Regions from separate parts of the Variovorax trehalosi genome, predicted to be linked through region 1. Evidence: riboswitches for the same ligand, from Rfam matches in the RefSeq annotation. Region 1 holds a riboswitch; the other holds the start of a gene.
What was found. Region 1 has a riboswitch for cobalamin ahead of ACSFA7_RS05190 (TonB-dependent receptor domain-containing protein). Riboswitches for the same ligand answer to the same signal wherever they lie in the genome.
Positions count from the first base shown of each region.

Region 2: it holds a riboswitch for cobalamin, as region 1 does, so the genes downstream of both, ACSFA7_RS18985 (TonB-dependent receptor) here and ACSFA7_RS05190 (TonB-dependent receptor domain-containing protein) in region 1, are expected to answer to the same signal.

Region 1 is NZ_JBPJZG010000001.1:1,103,272-1,113,681, forward strand. It holds gene ACSFA7_RS05180 (c-type cytochrome) at 1-300, shown strand, start outside; gene ACSFA7_RS05185 (RidA family protein) at 364-897, shown strand; cobalamin riboswitch at 962-1,226, shown strand; gene ACSFA7_RS05190 (TonB-dependent receptor domain-containing protein) at 1,330-3,294, shown strand; gene ACSFA7_RS05195 (cobyrinic acid a,c-diamide synthase CobB) at 3,279-4,703, shown strand; gene ACSFA7_RS05200 (bifunctional adenosylcobinamide kinase/adenosylcobinamide-phosphate guanylyltransferase) at 4,693-5,268, shown strand; gene ACSFA7_RS05205 (ABC transporter substrate-binding protein) at 5,268-6,140, shown strand; gene ACSFA7_RS05210 (FecCD family ABC transporter permease) at 6,152-7,162, shown strand; gene ACSFA7_RS05215 (ABC transporter ATP-binding protein) at 7,159-7,932, shown strand; gene cobO (cob(I)yrinic acid a,c-diamide adenosyltransferase) at 7,946-8,515, shown strand; gene bluB (5,6-dimethylbenzimidazole synthase) at 8,521-9,210, shown strand; gene ACSFA7_RS05230 (MotA/TolQ/ExbB proton channel family protein) at 9,210-9,683, shown strand; gene ACSFA7_RS05235 (DUF2149 domain-containing protein) at 9,680-10,036, shown strand; gene cobN (cobaltochelatase subunit CobN) at 10,033-10,410, shown strand, end outside.
Region 2 is NZ_JBPJZG010000005.1:20,678-31,087, reverse strand. It holds gene cobN (cobaltochelatase subunit CobN) at 1-191, opposite strand, end outside; gene cobW (cobalamin biosynthesis protein CobW) at 196-1,260, opposite strand; gene ACSFA7_RS19000 (energy-coupling factor ABC transporter permease) at 1,358-2,035, opposite strand; gene ACSFA7_RS18995 (PepSY domain-containing protein) at 2,108-3,646, opposite strand; gene ACSFA7_RS18990 (hypothetical protein) at 3,661-3,828, opposite strand; gene ACSFA7_RS18985 (TonB-dependent receptor) at 3,810-5,849, opposite strand; cobalamin riboswitch at 5,980-6,250, opposite strand; gene ACSFA7_RS18980 (hypothetical protein) at 6,294-6,563, opposite strand; gene ACSFA7_RS18975 (hypothetical protein) at 6,720-7,124, shown strand; gene ACSFA7_RS18970 (cation:proton antiporter domain-containing protein) at 7,140-8,849, opposite strand; gene ACSFA7_RS18965 (dicarboxylate/amino acid:cation symporter) at 8,908-10,251, opposite strand; gene phbB (acetoacetyl-CoA reductase) at 10,378-10,410, opposite strand, start outside.

The DNA.
Region 1 (10,410 bases):
CGGTTCCAGGAGAGTTCGGGCGAATCGATCTACCGCGCCACCTGCCAGGGCTGCCACATGGCGCAGGGGCAGGGCGCGAAAGGCGCGGGCGCCTACCCGCCGCTCGCGTCGAATCCGCGGCTCGCGAGCGCGGAGTACCCGCTCTACGTGGTCATCAACGGCCAGAAAGGCATGCCCGCCTTCGGCAAGATGTTGAGCGACGAGCAAATCGCTGCCGTGGTCGGCTATGCGCGCACGCATTTCGGCAACCAGTACGCCGATGCGATTCCCGCGGAGAGCGTCAAGAAGCTGCGGCCTTGACTTCACCGCGACCTCCGGCAGATCCTTCCTTCATTCATCCACCCCCGCAGAGAGACAACACGCATGACCATGACCCTTCTCACCCAGACGAAGAAACTGGCGTTCGTCGCCACCCTGTTCGCAGCCGCTTGCGGTGCGGCGCACGCGGCCGACGAAGTCATTCGCCACCGCATTCCGAACTCCACCTTTCCGATCGCGGCCGCGGTGGAGGTTCCTTCGTCCTTCACCAACGTGTACCTCTCGGGCCAGGTGCCGCCGCTGCAGGACGCGGCCGCGCCCAAGAATAGTGCCGCGGCCTACGGCGGCGACACCAAGGGCCAGACCATCGGCGTGCTCAAGGCCATCGAGAAGAGCCTCACGGGCCTGGGCCTCACGATGGGCGACGTGGTGAAGATGCAGGTGTTCCTGGTGGGCGATCCGGCCAAGGACAACAAGATGGACTTCGCCGGCTTCATGGAGGGCTACACCCAGTTCTTCGGCACCACGGCGCAGCCCAGACTGCCGGTGCGCTCGACGATGCAGGTGGCGGCGCTGGTCAACCCGGCGTACCTGGTCGAGATCGAGGTGACGGCGGTCCGCCCGGCCAAATCGAAGTAGCCTCCCCGGCGGTACGAGTGGCGCAGCAGCCACAACTTTCGACTTAGCGCCGCCGCCGCAGGGCCTAAAATCCCGCCCGTTGGTGCTCGCGCCGTGGTTCGCACGGCGCAGTTCAACGGGAAGCAGGAGTGAACGCCCCGAGAGGTCCGCAAGCCGGACATCGGACCAAGGCCGAAGCCGCCTGCGCTGCCCCCGCAACGGTCAAGCAGACGACGCCGCAAGGCGCCACCCCTTTCCATCCAGCCACTGGGCGCCCTGAAACAGGCGCCTGGGAAGGCGGCAGGGGCTGTTCTGCCAGCCCGGATACCGGCCAACAAGGCGGCTGCCGCATGCATGAACGAACAAGAACCGGTTCATGCCAGCGGCGGTCATTGCGCCCAGGGCGCCGGCGGGGAGGCCGGCCAGGGGCATTGACGTTCGTTCGGCTCACTCATGATTTCCTGCGTTTCTTTTTCCCGCGCTGCTCGCGGTCGCGCGCCTGCGCCCATCCGCCATCGCGGCCTTGCCTGCCTGCCGCTCGCGCTGGCCTCGGCCTTCGGCGGCTTCGCACTGATCCAACTGCCGACCCTGGCGCATGCGCAGGAACAAAAAGCCGCGCCCACGCTGGCCGAAACGGTGGTCACGGCCAACCGCACGCCGCAGCCGCTGTCGGACCTGGTGGGCGACGTGTCGATCATCGATCGCCAAACCATCGAGCGCAGCGGCGCGACCGGTGTGGCCGATGTGCTGGCGCGCCAGCCCGGCATCGAGATCACGCGCAACGGCGGCGTGGGCAACAACACCAGCCTGTACATCCGCGGGGCCGAGACGCGCTTCACGGCCGTCTACCTCGACGGCGTGCGCATCGACTCGCAATCGACCGGCGGCGCCGGCTGGGAAGGCATTCCGCTCGCGCAGATCGACCGCATCGAGGTGCTGCGCGGTCCGGCCGCCGCGGTGTATGGCTCCGACGCCATCGGCGGCGTGATCCAGCTCTTTACCAAGCGCGGCGAAGAGGGCGTGTCGCCCTACGCGGGCATCGGCTTCGGCAGCCATGGCCTGCGCAAGATCGAAGGCGGCGTGAGCGGCAAGTCGGGCCTGTTCGACTATTCGTTCGGTGTCGCGCACGAAGAGAGCAAGGGCTTCAATGTGCAGCCCGCCGACAAGCGCACGCCCTCGAAGGACGGCTTCACCAGCCCCGACCGCGACGGCTACCGCAGCACTTCCGGCAACCTGAAGCTGGGCTTCCAGATCACGCCCGACCAGCGCATCGAAGCCACCTTGCTCCAAAGCAACGTCGAGGCCGGCTACGACGCCTCGGTCAGCTTCAGGACCCGGCCGCCGGTCCGGTTCAGGAACGACGTCTCGGACAACACGCTGCGCACCGCCGGCCTCACCTGGTCGGCCAAGTGGAACGACATCTACAGCACCCGCGTGCAAGTGACCGACTCGCAATCGGTCTACAAGACGCAGCCTTCGTTCTATCGCACCGAAACCAACCTGCGTGGCTACCTGTTCCAGAACGAGTTCCGCTTCGGCCCGCACCTGGTGACGGCCACGCTGGAGCGCCGCGAAGACGCGCTGGAAAACGCACCCACCACCTCGGCCAGGCTGTTCTCGCAAGACCGCTCGCAGAACGCGCTCGCGCTCGGCTACGGCTTCGTGCAGGGCCCGCATTCGCTGCAACTGCATGTGCGCCGCGACAAGGACAGCGAGTTCGGCGGCAAGACCACCGGCAGCGCCGCCTACGGCTTTGCCATCCTGCCGTCGCTGCGCTTCACCGCATCGGCCGGCACCGCTTTCCGCGTGCCCACGCTCTACCAGCGCTTCAGCGAATACGGCGTGGCGACGCTGCGGCCCGAAGACAGCCGCAACGTCGAGCTGGGCCTGAATTACGCCAAGGACGGCACCACCGCCGGCATCGTGGTCTACCGCAACCGCGTGCGCAACCTGATCAACTTCGTGGGCACCGCCACGGGCTGCGCCTCGTCGTTCGGCTGCTACACCAACGTGAACCGCGCCACCCTGCAGGGCGCGACGCTGTCGGCCAGCCAGCGCATCGGCGATGTCACGCTGCGTGCCTCGCTCGACGTGCAGGACCCCAAGGACGCCGAGACCGGCAACCTGCTCGCACGCCGCGCCAAGCGCCACGGCACGATTGGCGCCGACTGGCGCGTGGCCGGTTGGACGCTGGGCGCCGAAGTGCAGGCTTCGAGCCAGCGCTACGACGACACGGCCAACAAGATCAAGCTCGGCGGCTACACGCTGCTGAACCTGTCGGCCAGTACGCAGATCGCACGGGACCTGAACCTCGTGGCCCGCATCGACAATGTGGGCGACAAGGACTACCAGTACGCACGCCTCTATGCCAACGGGGGCCGCAGCGCCTACCTCGGCCTCAAGTGGACACCGCAGTAAACGACCTTTCGCCACGACTCGGCACCGCAGCCACCTGTGCCGCGGTGCTGATCGCCGCGCCAGCCTCGGGGCAGGGCAAGACCACGGTGGCGGCTGCGCTCGCGCGGCTGCATGTGCGGCAGGGGCGGCGGGTGAGGGCCTTCAAGTGCGGGCCTGACTTTCTGGATCCGCACTGGTTGGCGCTCGCCACCGGCGCGCCGGTGCATTCGCTGGACCTGTGGATGACCGGGGAGGCCGATTGCAGGGCGCGCCTGCGTGCCGCGGCCGCCGAAGCCGATCTCGTGATCGTCGAAGGCGTGATGGGTCTGTTCGACGGCACGCCGAGTGCGGCCGACCTCGCGGAGCGCTTCGGCCTGCCGGTGCTGGCCGTGATCGATGCGCACGCGATGGCCGGCACCTTCGGGGCGCTGGCCTACGGATTGCAGAACTTCAAGCCCGGCCTGCCGTGGGCCGGCGTGCTGGCCAATCGCGTGGCGAGCGAGCGGCACGCAGGCATGTTGAAGGACGCATTGCGCGAGCCTTCGCAATGGATGGGCGCCTTGCCCCGCGACGCGCAGTTCGCGTTGCCCGAGCGGCACCTGGGACTTGTCGGCGCGAATGAACTCGACGATGCAATGGTGCGACTCGATGCGGCCGCCGATGTGCTGGCTGAAACGCCCCTGGGCCAATTGCCGGTCTCGCAACTGCCGCAGGTGCGCTTCGCTGCGCCCGCCGCAGAAGAGCCGGCCACAGCGCCGCTGCTGGCAGGCCGCACCATCGCCATCGCGCGCGATGCGGCGTTCTCCTTCATCTATCCCGCGAACCTCGACGTGCTCTCGGCACTCGGTGCGCGGCTTTCATTCTTCTCGCCGCTGGCGGGCGATGCGTTGCCAGCCTGCGATGCGGTCTGGCTTCCGGGCGGCTACCCCGAGCTGCATGCCGAAGCACTCTCGGCGAACGAATCGATGCGTGCCTCCCTGGCCGCGCACGCCGCCGCGGGCAAGCCCATCTGGGCCGAGTGCGGCGGCATGATGGCGCTGTTCGACGAACTCGCCACGCACACCGATGCGGAGCCGCAGCAGGTCCACCGCGTATGGGGCCTGCTCCCCGGTCGCGTGACGATGCAAAAGCGCCTTGCCGGCCTCGGGCCGCAACAGCTTCAGCTTGGAAGCCACACCCTGCGCGGCCACACCTTTCACTATTCGCGTTGCGAAACGCCGCTCGTGCCTTCCGCCCACACCGCTCGGCCCGGCGCCACGCAGGCCGTCGGTGCGCGCGGGGGCGAGGCTTTCTATGTGCATGGCCCGGTGCGGGCCAGTTATTTCCACGCATGGTTCGCCTCCAGCCCGGAAGCCACGGCGCGGCTCTTCGGCGCCATGCCGATCGAGCTGGGCCACGATGCAGCAAAGGAAGAGATCGATGACCGTTGAGCACGAATTCATCCTCGGTGGCCAGAAGAGCGGCAAGTCGCGCCGCGCCGAGCAGCGCGCCATCGACTGGCTCGCCGCCGCGCCCGGCACCAACCGCGCCGTGCTGATCGCCACCGCCCAGGCCTACGACGACGAGATGCAGGAGCGCATCGTGCGCCACCAGGCCTACCGCGCCGAGCGCGTGCCCGCCATGCGGACCATCGAGGAGCCGGTCGAGCTCGCGCGCGCCATCGTCACCCAGAGCGCACCCGAGACGCTGGTGGTGGTCGACTGCCTCACGCTCTGGCTCACCAACCTGTTGATGCCGTTGCGCACCGAAGCCGCGCGGCCGGTGACGCGCACGCCCTCGGCCCATATCACCATGTTGCTGATCGCACTGCGCGAGGCGCGCGGACCGGTGGTGCTGGTCGGCAACGAGATCGGCCTGGGCGTGATTCCGCTCGGCCGCGAGACACGCGCCTTCGTCGATGCGCTGGGGCGGCTGAACCAGGACGTGGCCGCTGCCTGCGGCCGCGTGACGCTGATGGCGGCCGGACTGCCACTGAGTCTGAAGGCGCCCGCTTGATGAAGCTGCGCCGGATTTCATCGCTGCTCGCCGCCGCCATCGGCCTGTCGCTGTGCGCACTCGCCGCGCACGCGTTCGATGTGGTCGACGAACGCGGCGTCACCGTGAGCCTGCCGCAGCCGCCGCAGCGCATCGTTTCGCTCCTGCCGTCACTCACCGAATCCGTCTGCGCGCTCGGCGCCTGTGAGCGGCTGGTGGGCGTTGACAACTATTCCAACTCGCCGGCCGCCGTGCGCGCCTTGCCGCAGATGGGCGGCGGCATCGATCCCAACGTGGAAGCCATCGTCGCGCTCAGGCCCGACGCGGTGCTGCTGGCCAAGTCGTCGCGCGTCACGCAGCGGCTCGAGGCGCTGGGGTTGAAGGTGCTGGTGCTCGAACCCAAGAGCCATGCCGATGTGCAGCGCGTGCTCGGCAAACTCGACCAGGTGCTCGGCACGCACGAGGCGCCACGCGTCTGGCGCGTGATCGATGCGAGCGTGTCGGCCGCGGCGCAGTCGGTGCCCGCGAGCGCGAAAGGCAAGCGCGTGTACTTCGAGGTGAACACCGGGCCGTATGGCGCGGGCGAGTCGTCGTTCATCGGCGAGACGCTCACGCGGCTGGGCATGAAGAACATCGTGCCGGCCAAGCTCGGGCCGTTTCCCAGGCTCAACCCCGAGTACGTGGTGCGCGCCAATCCCGACCTCATCATGGTCAGCGTGCGCAGCGCGCAGGGGTTGGAGCAGCGGCCCGGCTGGGGCGGCATCCGCGCGGTGCGCGAAGGGCGCATCTGCCGCTTCGATGCGCTGCAGTCCGATGTGCTCGTGCGCCCCGGTCCGCGCATGGATGAGGCCGCGCGCTTGATGGCGCAATGCCTGGTGGAAAAGGGCCAGTGAACGCCGCCCGCATGCACACCGCCCACCTGCGCCGCGTCGTGCTGCTCGGCACGGCCCTGCTGGTGCTGGGCATCGCGCTGCTGCTGTTCGGCCTCGGCATCGGCAGCACCGGTTTCGAAAGCCTGCTGGCGGCGCGGCATGACCCGGTCGCGCTGCAGATCGTCTGGGACATCCGCCTGCCGCGCACGCTCGGCGCGTGGCTCGCGGGCGCGCTGCTCGGGCTCGCGGGCGCGGTGGCGCAGGGGCTGTTCCGCAATCCGTTGGCCGATCCCTATCTGCTCGGCAGCGCTTCGGGCGCATCGCTGGGCGTGGCGGTGGCGCTGATGCTTTTCGGCGGCTCGGCCGCGAGTACGCAGTGGGTGATGCGGCTCGGGCTCACGGGCGCGGCCTTCGTTGGCGCGGTGCTCGCGGTGCTGCTCACGCTGACGCTGGCGCGTGGGGTGCAGCAAACGCTGCGACTCTTGCTCGCGGGCGTGATCGTCGGCGTGGTGCTCGGCGCCGCGAAGGACCTGATCACCATCGCCTCGGCGGACATCCTGCAGGCGATCCAGGGCTTCATCCTCGGCAGCACTGGCCTCGTCGGCTGGAGCGCCTGCGCCGTGATGGGCGCGGTCTGCTCGGTGTGCCTGCTGGCGGCGTGGGCGTTGGCGCCGGTGCTCGATGGATTGGCACTCGGCGAGGCGACTGCCCGCAGTCTCGGCCTGCCGCTGGGCGCCATGCGCGCGGCGCTGGTCGTGGTGCTCGCGCTGGCGACCGGCGCGGCCGTGGCGCAGACCGGCCTGATCGCCTTCGTTGGCCTGGCGGCGCCGCACCTCGTGCGCTCGGTGGTCAAGACCACGCATGCGCGGCTGATCGTGCTCGCGGCACTGATGGGCGGCTTGCTGCTGATGGCGGCCGATCTGTTGGCGCGCTGGCTGATCGCGCCGCAGGAGCTGCCCGTGGGCGTGCTCACCGCGGTGCTCGGCGGCAGCTATCTGCTGTGGCTCATGCATCGACGCGGCGCGCGTGGAGGTTTGTCATGAGCGGCGCAGCCATCGAAGCTCGCCAAGTCAGCGCCACGCTCGGCACGACCGAGGTGCTGCACGATATCGACCTTGCGCTTTCGTCCGCCCGCTGGACCAGCATCGTCGGCCCGAACGGCGCGGGCAAGTCGACGCTGCTCAAGGCGCTCGCGGGCCTGCTCGCGCATCGCGGCGAGGTGCGGTTGTTCGGCGAGGCCGAGGGCAAGGTCCCCGCCCGCATCCGCGCGCAGCGCCTCTCGTGGCTCGGCCAGAGCGGCACGGGCGAGGCGAGCGCCGATGACCTGATGGTCTACGACGTCGCCATGCTCGGCCGCCTGCCGCATCAGCGCTGGCTCGCGGCCCCGAGCGCGGCCGACCGTGAGGCCGTGGAGCGCGCCCTGCGCAGCACGCAAGCCTGGGACTGGCGCGACCGCCCACTAGGCCAACTCTCGGGCGGCGAACGCCAGCGCGTGCTGCTCGCCCGCGCGCTCGCGGTCGAGGCCCAGGTGCTGCTGATGGACGAGCCGCTCGCCAACCTCGACCCGCCGCACCAGGCCGACTGGATGCAGACCGCCCGCGCGCTCGTGGCCGAGGGCCGCACCGTGGTCAGCGTGCTGCACGAATTGCCGATGGCATTGGCCGCCGACGAAATGGTCGTGATGGACAAGGGCCGCGTGGTGCATCACGGCGGCTGCGACGACCCGGCCACCCACACCGCGCTCGAACAGGTGTTCGACCACCGCATCCGCGTGCATCGCGTGGCGGACCAGTGGATCGCGCTGCCGAAATAAGCAAGGAACACACATGCAGATCGAAACTCCCCCCAGCGAAAAGCCCTACGAGAAGCCCGAGGGCGAACGCCGCGGCATCGTCATCGTCAACACCGGCGACGGCAAGGGCAAGAGCACCGCGGCCTTCGGCCTCGCGCTGCGCGCCCACGGCCGTGGCAAGCCCGTGAAGATCTACCAGTTCATGAAGGTGCCCTCGGCGCGCTTCGGCGAGCACCGCATGTTCGAGCAGATCGGCATTCCGATCGAAGGGCTCGGCGACGGCTTCAGCTGGAAGAGCCAGGACCTCGAACGCTCGGGGCAGCTCGCGCGCGACGGGTGGGAGAAGGCCAAGGCGGCGATCCTCTCGGGCGAATTCTTCCTGGTGGTGCTCGACGAGATCACCTATCCGCTGATCTACGGCTGGCTGCCGCTTGAAGGCGTGCTCGAAACGCTGCGCGCGCGGCCCAAGCATGTGCACGTGGCGCTCACGGGGCGCCGCTGCCCCCCCGAGCTCATCGAGCTGGCCGATACCGTGACCGAGATGACGCTGGTCAAGCACGCGTTCAAGGCCGGCATCCCGGCGCAGCGCGGCATCGAGGATTGACAGCAATGGCGCAGCACGCATTCGCGGCCGACGAGGCGAGGGCGGTGTACCGCGTCATCCGCGAGCGACGCGACATGCGGCACTTCGCGGGTGGCGAGGTCGCGTCCGAGGTGCTGCGCCGGCTGTTGGACGCGGCGCACCACGCACCCAGCGTGGGGTTCATGCAGCCGTGGCGCTTCATCCGTATCCGCGATGCCGCATTGCGCCAGCGCCTGCACGATGCGGTCGAGCGCGAACGCGTGCTCACCGCGCGCGCCCTCGGCGAGCGCGAAGAAGCGTTCATGCGCCTGAAGGTGCAAGGTCTGCTCGATGCGGCCGAACTGCTGGTCGTGACGCTGGCCGACGACCGCGAGAGGCACGTGTTCGGCCGCCGCACCCTGCCACAGATGGACCTGGCTTCGGCCTCCTGCGCCATCCAGAACCTCTGGCTCGCGGCGCGCGCCGAAGGGCTGGGCATGGGGTGGGTGTCGCTGTTCGATCCGATCGAACTGAGCGCCTTGCTCGGCCTGCCCGACGGCGCCGAGCCCATCGCGCTGCTGTGCCTGGGCCCGGTGCACGATTTCTACGAAGAGCCGATGCTGCAGCGTGAACGCTGGGCGAAGCGCGAGCCGCTGTCCGCATTGGTGTTCGACGAGCACTGGGGCCAGCCGTCGGACCTGTTTTCTCCCATCCCGTCTTCCGTGGAATCCGCCTGATGCTGGCCTTCGATACCGTCCTCTTCGAGCTCGCACGGCTGTTTCTCTGGCCCGTGACGCTCGGCGTTTTGCTCTCCTTCGTCTATGCGGTGTATTGCCTCGGCGCCTTCGGCATCGAGTACCTGCAGCGCCGCCGCGACCCGTCGCGCGTGCTGACACTGCAACGCCATGCCGATGCGAGCCAGGAGCAGATGGAGCTGGTGGTGCTCAAGCAGCTCGAAGGCGTGCGCCTGTGCAGCCGCGTGGCGCCGATGCTCGGGCTGATCGCCACGATGATCCCGATGGGGCCGGCACTCGTCGCCGTTGCTTCGGGTGAGTCGCAGGGCGTGGCGCAAAGCCTCGCGCCCGCGTTCGCCGCCGTGATCGTGGCGCTCGCCTCGGCATCGATCACCTTCGTGGTCTACACCGTGCGCCGCCGCTGGCTGATGCGCGAGCTGGTGACGGTGCTCGATGCGCGGGATCGCCTCTCATGAGTCGCAGGCAGTTCTCGATATTGAGCAGCCTCGACACCGATGACGACGACCCGGTGCTCTCGACCATCAACCTGATCGACGTGTTCATGGTGGTGATCGGCATGCTGATGATCGCAGTCATCAACAACCCGATGAGCCCGTTCGCGCAGGACAAGGTCACGATCATCCGCAACGAGGGCAAGCCCGACATGGAGATCATCACGCGCGAAGGTCAGAAGATCACGCGCTTCAAGGCCAGCGGCGCGACGGGGCAGGGCGACGGCGAGAAGGCCGGCACGGCCTGGCGGTTGAAGGATGGCACGATGGTCTATGTGCCCGCGGACGCCGTTCCGGCTGTTCGGGGCGGGAAGTGACGCGGCTCCTCGTCGTGCTCCTGCTGATGGCGCTGGCGTTCTGCGCGCACGCCGAGCCGGACGAGCCTTCGCGCATTGTGGTGCTGAGCACGTCGCTCGTGTCGCCGGCGCGCGTGGTGCGGTTGCAGGAGGCGGTGCACGAAGTGGGATTGCCATTGCAGGTGGTGTCGGCTGCGAAGGATTCGCCAGAAGTGCTGGCTTCGGCGCTCAAGGGTGCGCGGCTGCTGGTGATCGACGCGCCGCACATCAGCGTGGCGCAGGCCGCGGCGGCGCGATTCGGTGATGTGATTTCTCGCAGCCCCGTGCCCTATGTGTTGATCGGCGAATTCGCGCTTGTCGCCAAGGGGCAAACCCCCAGCGCGGCGCCACTCGCT
Region 2 (10,410 bases), on a different contig from region 1:
ATGAGGTTGGCCAGCCGCAGCGACGGGTAGCCGGGGACGGTGGCCGCCAGCGCGGTGCGCGCGGCGGCGAGCAGCGCGAGCGTGGTGTCGGCCGAACTGAGCACCACGATCTCGCCCGGCGTCTGGTCGAGCCGGGTGACGACGCTGTCGTCCTCGACGAAGCGTCCGGGCTGGGTGCTCAGCAGGTGCATGCGGTCAGGCCGGCACGGCGGCCACGCCTTCGAGTGCCTTGCGCAGCGCGCCCTCATCGAGGTCTTCGCCGATGAACACGAGGCGCGTGCGCTGCGCTTCGTCATCGCGCCAGCGGCGGTCGAAATGATGGTCGAAGCGGCGGCCGACGCCCTGCACCAAGAGGCGCATCGGCTTGCCCGGGATCGCGACGAAGCCCTTCACGCGGTAGATGGTGTGCTGCTCGACCAGCGCGGCGAGCGCGGCCAGCAGGCCTTCGCGGTCCACCGGCGGCAGATCGATCACGAGCGAGTCGAACTCGTCGTGGTCGTGGTCTTCCTCGTGGTCGTGGTGGCTCTCGCGAAGGTGGATCGTGGTTTCCGCCGCGCGGCCCTGGCCCAGCAGCAGCGCGAGCGGCAGCTTGCCTTCGGTGGCGGCGACGATCTTCACTTCGAGCGGCAGCTCTTCACGCACCAGCGCCTCGACCTGCGCGCGCGTGGCGTCATCCATCAGGTCGGTCTTGTTGAGCACCACGAGGTCGGCGGCCGAGAGCTGGTCTTCGAAGAGTTCGTGCAGCGGCGATTCGTGGTCGAGGTTGGGGTCGGCGCGGCGCTGCGCATCGACTTCCTGCGGGTTCTCGGCAAACTGGCCCGAGGCAGCGGCCGGGCCGTCGACCACGGTGACCACCGAATCGACGGTGAAGATGTTCGCGATGTCCGGCCACTGGAAGGCCTGCACCAGCGGCTTGGGGAGCGCGAGGCCCGAGGTCTCGATGATCACCGCGTCGATGTCGCCGCGGCGCTCGGCCAGCTGCAGCATCACGGGCAGAAACTCTTCCTGCACGGTGCAGCAGACGCAGCCGTTGGCCAGTTCGTACAGCGCGCCTTCGCGCTCGTTGCCTTCATCGTCGCAGCCGATGCCGCAGCCGCGCAGGATCTCGCCGTCGATGCCAAGCTCGCCGAACTCATTGACGATCACCGCGATGCGGCGGCCCTCGGCGTTGCCAAGGATATGGCGCAGCAGCGTGGTCTTGCCGCTGCCGAGGAAGCCCGTGACGATGGTGACGGGGATCTTGGCGTTGCTCTGTGTCATGGAATGGATGCTTTCAAGCGCCTGGGCGCGAAGATGGATGGCGGCATGCCGCAGCGCGCCGCGAGGACACTGCGGCGTGCGTGGCGATGGATTCGGCTCAGATGTCGCCGTACAGGCGGCGCTCGACGAAGACCGTGCCCTGCAGACGGCGCCAGCCCTTGGCAGCGGCCAGCACGCCCAGGTCTACCAGCGGCTCGACCAGCACGACGGTCATATAGGCCGCGCCGAAGCTGGCGATCTGGCCCAGGTTCTCAAGGCCCGTGCCGCGTCCGTAGAGCGCCCAGAAGCCGACCCAGACCACGATGCCGCCCTGGTAGGCCACCGACAGCTTGAAGGCCTGCTGGTAGCTGATGTCCACGTAGGCCACGTTGTCGGGAATGATCCGCCGCGCCAGCGCGGCCGTCGCGAACAGGGGCACCAGCAAGGTGGTGACGTTCATGCCGAACTGCGGCAGGTCCTGCGGTTCAAAAAAGAGACTCTGGATGAGCAACCCGCCCGCCAGGCCGATGGCCGCGGGCGCGAGCCCAAACACCAGCAAAAGCGTCGTGCCCAGGATCAGGTGCACCTCGGAAACGCCCACGGGATGGTGCGGCAGCACTTCGAAGAAGCAGAACACCAGCGCCACGGCGATGGCAGAGCGCAGCGCCAGGGCCGCGGGGCCGTCCTTCATGAGGGTATCGAAGGCCACCTTGCCTGTGTAGGCCAGCGCGGCGGCAGCCGTCGCGTAGCTGAGGAATATCTTGGATCCGTCGACGAGACCTGGTTCGATGTGCATCGAGCACCTCCTGTAATGCACCGCAGTGCGAAAGTTGATTGTTGGTGGATGGGATGGATCACGCAAGCGCCGTCATGAACGCTGGAGCGCGCGCTGTGCTGCCGGCACGGCCGACACCTTGGGCTGGCGCCGCAACCGGCGCCAGCCGATCACCACGCCGCTCGCCGAGGTGACCATGCCGATGATCGACAGCAGCCACACGACGATGTCCCAGGCGGGGCGGTATTGGATGAGCCATGGGAAGTCGAGGCTGTGCGCGGCATTGAAGAGCCAGCGGCGCAGGCGAGCGTTGCTGTCGTTGCTGCCGGCGACCTGCCCGCTCGAGGGATCGATGTAGATCCAGCTGCGTGCGACGTCGTCGAATTCGAGGCGCCAGATGGGCACGGTGCGCTCGCGGTGGTGGCCGTACCAGTGAAAGTCTTCGCGGGTCTGCAGCGTGGTTCGAATCACGTGGGCACCGGGACGCAGGCGTGCGGCGGCGCGCACGATGTCTTCGCGGGCTATCGAGGCAGGTGCACCTGTGACCGCGTCCACCACCCGCACGCGGGCCTGCGCATCGCGCAGTTGCAACAGCGGCTTGCCGTCGAACCACATCAGCAACGCCTCGCGCGAAGCCGCGGCGCCCTCGCCCGCTGGCAGCGTGGTCGGCGGCCATGGGAACGGCGATGCGCCGGCACCGGTGTAGCTCGCCATCGCGGCCGCGTCGCCCCGGTTGCGCTCGAACCAGTTGTTGGGGTTCATCGAGAGCCAGCCGCTCACGATCCAGGTCAGCACAAAGAAGCCGCCGATCAGCCCGGCGATGTGATGCCAGGCCATCCAGCCCGTGTACGGCGTGACGGCGCCGTTGCGAAAGCGCCGGCGCAGGCGGATGCGCAGGATGCCGATCACGATGCCCGTGACAGCCGAGACGATGCAGGCAGCCGACAGCCACACCACCACGTCGTGCCACAGCGGCGGATCGGCGCGAATCGGGGTGAAATAGATCCAGTGCGGCACGGAGCCGAGCCAGTTCCAGAAGCGTTCGGAGCGCGTGGTGTCGCGCACCACCTCGCCGGTGCGCGAGGACACGTAGAGCTCGGTGCCGGCCGCGTCGCCGATCTCGATGCGATGCAGCGGGCGCAATGGGTTGAGGCCCTGCGGCACGGTCCACTGGTCGCGCTCCAGCGTCTCGGCCCAATGCGCACCGGGCTGGCCCGAGAAGTCGCGGGCGATGGCTTCGGCCTGCGCCGCATCGACACCGCCGAGCACATGGCCATCGCGTGCCGACACCGCGTGCCGCCCACCGTGTGAATCAACGATGCGCCACACGGGCAGCGGATCGGCCCCGCCCTGCGTCTCCAGCGCCATGCGCCGCGGCGGCTGCGCACGCGCGGCCTGCGGCAACGCATCGAGCGCCGCCGATGGCGTGACCACCGCCTGCTCGAAACGCACCGGGCGAAGGCCCGCCAGCCGCTCTTCGTCCGTGAGGTTCGGATACCCCACGTACATCATCACCACGCCCGAGGCGAACCACATCACGAACAGCAGGCAGCCGCCGATGCCCAGCCACCGGTGCGTCCAGTACAGCCAGTGGCGGATGCGGGGCCAGGCGCGGCGCCATGCGGTGGTCATGAGGGCGGCGCCGTTCAGAAGTTCACCAGCGCCGACAGCTCGAGCGAGCGCGGACGGCCCAGCAGCCACTGGTTGCCGCTGTTCGAGAACGACACCGGGTAGGTGCGGTTGGCCAGGTTGTAGACGCGGAACGCAAGCTTGAGCGACGGGTTCGCCTGCCAGCTCACGCCCGCGTCGGCCACGGTGTACGAGCCGATCTTGCGAGAGTTGGCTGCATCGCCTGGCGCGGGCCGACGTAGCGCACGCCGAATTCGGCCTCCCATTGCGGGAGGAAGTGCCAGTTGAGCCAGAGGTTCGCAGCCTCTTCGGGCACACCGAACGGCGTGTTGCCGGCGCGCGAAACCAGGCGACCGCCGACGACCTCGTTGAAGTCGTCATAGCGCGCCCGCAGCTTGGCGACGTTGGCTTCGAGCCTGAGCGTGGAGGTCAGTGCCAGGTCGAGCGTGGCCTCGATGCCTTCGGACGACTGCTTGCCGACCTGCTGCGTGATGGTCGGGTCGCTCGCGGAACGCGAGAGCAGCTTGTCCTTCTCGAGGCGGTAGGCCGCGATGGTCCAGGCACCACGGCCTTCGGCCAGCTGGCGCTTGTAGCCGACCTCGACCTGCTTGCCGGTGCTCAACTCGAACGGAACCTGCGTGGCCGATGTGCTGATCACCGAGGTCAAGGGATCGGCCGCACGCGCCACCTGGGCGTAGAACGACTGCGAGGCATCGGGCGCGTACACCACGCCAAGGCGGCCGGTGGCGTACTCGAAGGTTTTCTGAAGGTTGTTGGCGGCGTTCTGCAGGTCGGTGCGCACTACCTTCGCGCGGTCCCAGCGCAGGCTGCCCACCACCGACCACTGCTCGTTGAAGGCCAGCTTGTCTTCGGCGAAGAAGGCGTAGGTGCTGGTCCTGGTCTTGTAGCGCGGCGTGTAGGCCACGGGCGAGGTGTAGTAGCCGGGGTTGAAGACGAACGGATCGACCACCGAGCGGCCGCCATAGGGCGAGTCGTTGGTGTGCAGGAAGTCGATGCGGTTCGCGTCGAAGCCGACCAGCACCTGGTTCTTCAGGCCGAACAGCGAATGCCTGAAGGTGGCGTCGGTGCGGTTGCCGACCTGCTCCTGGTCGTGGCCGATTTCCAGGTAGTCGCCGCGCGTCACGCGGCGCGTGGTGGCGTTGTAGGTGTAGGTCTCGCTGTTGCGCCAGTGGCGCTTGCTGTCCAGGCGGTAGAGCTGGTTGCGCACGGTGACGGCGTCGCTGGGCGTCCACTGGGCGTCCAGGCGGGTCCAGCGGTCGCGGTACTTGATCTCGGCGTCGTCGGGGTTGTAGTTCTGCTCGCGGTTCAGGCTGCTCACGCGGCCGTTGATGAGCGGCACCCCGTAGTAGCGCTGCGGCGACTGGCGGCCCTCGTCGTGCGAGAGCGTGAACTGCAGTTGCGGCGACACATCGAGTCGCACCGCCCCACCGACCGCCAGGCTCTCGGCATCGCCGCGCACCATGAAGCCGTCGGTCTTGCGATGGCTGATGTCGAAGCGGTAGGAGAGCATGTCGTTGATCGCACCGCCGCTGCCGAAAGCGACCTGGCGCGTGGCGTCGGAGCCGGCCGTCACGAGCGCCTCGTTCTGAATCGGGCCGCGCGTGGGCTTCTTGGGCACGACATTGATCGCGCCGCCGATGGCGCCCTCGCCGAACATCACCGACGCCGCGCCGCGCAGCACCTCGATGCGATCGACCGACCAGGTGTCGAATGGAAAGGTGACGGTGCCGGCGCCCGCGTAGAGGCGCGTGCCGTCAAACAGTTGCATCACCGAGCCGTGGCCGGTGAAGCCGCGCGCCGCGAGGGCCGTGCCGCCGTTGCCGGGGCCGGGCGAACCGGTGATGCCGGTGGCGCGGGTCACTGCTTCGACCACCGAAACATCGCCGCGTGCGCGGATGGCGTCGCCGGTCAGCACCTCGATGCTGGCGGGGGTTTCCAGCGGCGTGAGGCCCAGGCGGCTGCCGGTCTGGGTCGGCTCGTCCATGGCCAGCGGTGTGTGGCGGCTGGCTTCGACCTGCACCGGCGCGAGGCTCTTGATGTTGCTGCCGTTGCCCATCGCCTCATCCGATTGCGCCAAGGCACCGCCCGAGCCGAAGGCCAGTCCCAAGCCCAGTGAAAGACCCGAAAGGCGCGACCATTGCAACGGCGCGCCCGTGCGATCGCGCGCCGGCGATGCTTGACCCATGTGACTTCTCCTCGCGACCTGCGTCCCCGCAGGCTCCTGACCGAATGAGGGCGTCGAGGGAGGTGGCTGAGGGCAGGCCAGTTCGCGCGGGGGCGAGGCGGCATGCCCGGACCCGCACTCCCGCAGCGTCCGACGGCGGTTTGCGAAGGCCGGTATCCGGGCTTGCGGAGCGCGCCGATGGGCACTTTGAATGCACATCGACGCCGAAACCCTCGCCTTCCCACGCCGAAGCGCAGTGGCTGTCGATGCCGCGGGGGCATCGACGCGAGGTTTTCCAGATCCGCTGACCGTTGCGGGGGCAGCGCAGGAATGGATGCATCCGTGAAGACGCAGCGCACCTGCTTCCCGTTTAACCCCCAGGCCACTGAATGGCATGCGGGGCACCTTCGAACCGTGTGGGTTGTTGTGTTGCTAAGAAAAGCTTACAGAACCCAACCGCCGGAATTATAGGGAGCGGCCCGTGGACAGCGCGCTGCGGCGGGTGTCCTGTATCGGCTTGCCGTCCACACCGAACAGCCGCCGCATCACTGCGACTCCAGCCACCAGCGCGTTGGAATAGCTGGCATACGGCTCGTGGGCGGCCTCCAGCGGCTCATAGACGTGGCGCTCATCGTCGGGTTGGCCACCGTCCGTCGCCTCTTCCATCAACACCCAATAGAACTCCCCCACTTCCAGTTCGTGGACGGTGAGCGCGATGTTTCTGGGCAAAGGCATGGGATGAGAGAAATGTGCAGAGGACAGGCGATTTCCTTTCTTTGAATGAATTGGCGGCTCGGGCGGTTGACAGCTCCCGGGCTTCTCCTACAGAGGGTTTGCGATGCGAGAACTAATGTTGTTGTAAGAAACCTTCAACCAGACCCCGGAGGCCCCATGAAGCACTTCACCCTTGAATCGAACATGCGAGCGAATATCGGCGGGGCGTTCTATCCGACCGGTTATTCGATGGTGATGTTCCCGAGCGCCGAGGACGCCGACCGGATCGGGCACCGGCTGATCGAAAGCGGCGTAAGCGGCGACGAGGTCTACCTTCTTCCCGCCGCGACCGTGTTGGCGGAAATCACGCCTACGGCAAGCGATGCCGACAATCCCCTGCCCTCCGCCGGCACCGAAGGCGCCACGGTGCGCGCCTACACCAAGCTCGCGCGCGAAGGGCACACGGCCCTCCTGGTCAAGACGAAGAACGAAGAGGCCGCGAACCGCCTGATGGAAGTCGTGCGGACCGTGCCGTATTCCATCGCGCAGCGCTATCGCACGCTGGTGATCGAGGACCTGTAGACGCCGGAACGGAGTTCAGGCCGGCACGGCCATCGTGACCGCACGCTGCACCACGTCGCGCGCCATGGCCTGGGCGAGTTCGTGTTCGCCGAGAAAGACGGTGACTGCCGCTTCCTGGGTGAGCAGCTTGGCTTCCTGCTCGTTATGGCTGCGGATCACGGTCTGGATCGCCGGATTGAGCGTGCGGGCGGTCTCGATCATCTGGCGCACGTTCATGGTGTCGGGCGTAGCCACCACCAGCACGCGGGCGCGCGCCACATGGGCCTGGATCAGCACCGCGGGGTCCGCCGCATCGCCCCACACGGCGGCGACGCCGGCTTCGCGCAGCTTCTCGACCAACTCGCGGTTCTGCTCGGCCACCACGTAGGGAATGTCGTTCGCCTCGAGTTCGGCCGCAATGCGGCGCCCGACGCGGCCGTAGCCGACCAGCACCACCTGCTTGGAGAGGTACTTTGCCTCGGTGGTCATCGGCAGTTCGGCCAGCGGGTCGTCGCGCGACTCCAGTCCCCGTGCGAACGAGGAATGGGCATGGAGCCACTTTTGCATCGGTGCGATGAGGCTGAACCACAGCGGATTGGTCGCAATGGAGATGAGCGCGCCCGCGAGCACCAGGCTCTGCCCCTCGACCGGCAACAGGCCGAGCGACACGCCCAGCCCCGCGAGGATGAAAGAGAACTCGCCGATCTGCGCCAGGCTCGCGCTCACCGTGAGCGCCGTGCCCAGCGGATAGCGGAACACCAGCACCAGCGCGCAGGCCGCGAGCGACTTGCCCAGCACGATCACCCCCACCACCGCGAGCACCTGCAGCGGGCGGTCGATCAGCACCGAGGGGTCGAACAGCATGCCCACCGACACGAAGAACAGCACCGCAAAGGCATCGCGCAGCGGCAGCGACTCCTGCGCCGCCCGGTGGCTGAACTGCGACTCGCGCATCACCATGCCGGCAAAGAAGGCGCCAAGAGCGAACGACACGCCGAAGAGTGCCGCCGAGGCGAAGGCGATGCTCACGGCGGCAGCCACCACGCACAGCGTGAACAGCTCGCGCGAGCCGGTGCGCGTGACCTGCCAGAGGATCCACGGGAACACGCGCCGGCCTACCACCAGCATCAGCGCGACGAAGCCGCCGACCTGCAGCAGCGTGAGGCCGAGGGTCTGCCACAGCGGGTCGGCGGGTCCGCCGCCGTTGTCGGGGGTACCGCCGAGCGCGCCGGCCAGCGGCGGCATCAGCACCAACACCAGCACCATGGCGAGGTCTTCGACGACGAGCCAGCCGATGGCGATGCGGCCGGTGAACGAATCGAGGATGCCCAGGCTCTCGAGTGCGCGCAGCAGCACGACCGTGCTGGCGACCGAGAGCGCCAGGCCGAACACGAGCGCGGCGCCGGGGCTCCAGCCCCACCACAAGGCAAGGCCGCCGCCGAGCAGCGTGGCCACGGCGATCTGCGCGAGCGCGCCGGGCAATGCGATCTTGCGCACGGCCAGGAGGTCGTCGAGGGAAAAGTGGAGGCCGACGCCGAACATCAGCAACATGACGCCGATTTCGGCGAGCTGCGCGGCGATGCCTGCATCGGCCACGAAGCCAGGGGTGAAGGGGCCGATGATCACACCCGCCAGGAGGTACCCCACCAGTGCCGGCAGCCGCAGCTTGGCCGCCAGGAAACCGAACACCAACGCCAGGCCGAGGCCGGCGGCAATGGTGTTGATGAGGGAAACGCTGTGCGGCATCGCTGCATTTTGCAGGAACGATGCCTGTCCTTTTATTTCACACGGCCTTCTGGAGGGATCAACCCGCCATCTTGCTGTCGCGGGCGCTCTCGAGCACTTCGGGCTCTTGCGATTCGACCCAGCTCTCGTTGTTCAGGCCCGCCTGCAGCCGTTCGGTGTCGAGCTCGTTGGTCCATTTGGCAACGACGATGGTCGCCACGCCGTTGCCGATCAGGTTGGTCAGCGCGCGCGCCTCGGACATGAAGCGGTCGATGCCCAGGATGAGCGCGAGGCCCGCCACCGGCACATGGCCCACCGCCGAGAGCGTGGCGGCCAGCACGATGAAGCCGCTGCCCGTGACGCCCGCCGCGCCCTTCGATGTCAGCAGCAGTACCGCGAGCAAGGTGATCTCCTGCACCAGCGTCATCGGCGTGTTGGTGGCCTGTGCGATGAACACCGCGGCCATCGTCAGGTAGATCGAGGTGCCGTCGAGGTTGAACGAGTAGCCGGTCGGAATCACCAGGCCCACGCAGGTCTTGTTGGCGCCCAGGTTCTCCATCTTTTCCATCATGCGCGGGAGCACCGATTCGCTGGAGGACGTTCCCAGCACGATCAGCAGCTCTTCCTTGATGTACTTGATGAACTTCCAGATGCTGAAGCCGTGAAACCGCGCAATGAGCCCGAGCACCACGAAGATGAACAACAGGCACGTCAGGTAGAACGTGCCCATCAGCTTGCCGAGCGAGAACAGGCTGCCCACACCGTACTTGCCGATGGTGAAGGCCATGGCGCCGAAGGCGCCGATGGGCGCGAGCTTCATGATGTAGCCCACGATCACGAAGAGCACGTGCGAGCCCTTCTCGATCACGTCGAACACCAGCGTGCCGCGGCCGCCGAACCGGTGCAGCGCAAAGCCGAACAGCACCGCGATCAGCAGCACCTGCAGGATCTCGCCCTTGGCGAAGGCATCGACGATCGTGTTGGGGATGATGTTGAGAATGAAGTCGACCGTGCCGGTCATCTTGCCCGGGCCGGTGTAGGCGGCGATGGCCTTGGTGTCGAGCGTGGCCGGATCGATGTTCATGCCCGCGCCGGGCTTGAACACGTTGACCAGCACGAGGCCGACCACCAGCGCGATGGAGCTCACGACCTCGAAGTAAAGGAGCGCCAGGCCGCCGGTCTTGCCGACCTTCTTCATGTCTTCCATGCCGGCGATGCCGACCACCACCGTGCAAAAGATGATCGGCGCAATGATCATCTTGATGAGCTTGATGAAGCCGTCGCCCAGCGGCTTCATCGCCTCGCCCGTCGAGGGATAGAAGTAGCCCAGCAGCACGCCGATGATCACCGCGGTGATCACCTGCACGTAGAGGGAGCGGTAGAGCGGGAGCTTCTTGGCGGATGTGTTTGTTGTGTGTTCCATGACTTGCCTCCGGAAGGGTTGAGAACTGTAGGTCCGTATCGGGTGTTTTCCATTCGTAAAAGCCACATCGCAGGAACAAAAAAACCCGCCGAAGCGGGTTTTTCGATCAGGTCGCAGTCAGCATGTTCAATGCATGTGAAGGCCGCCGTTGACCGAGAA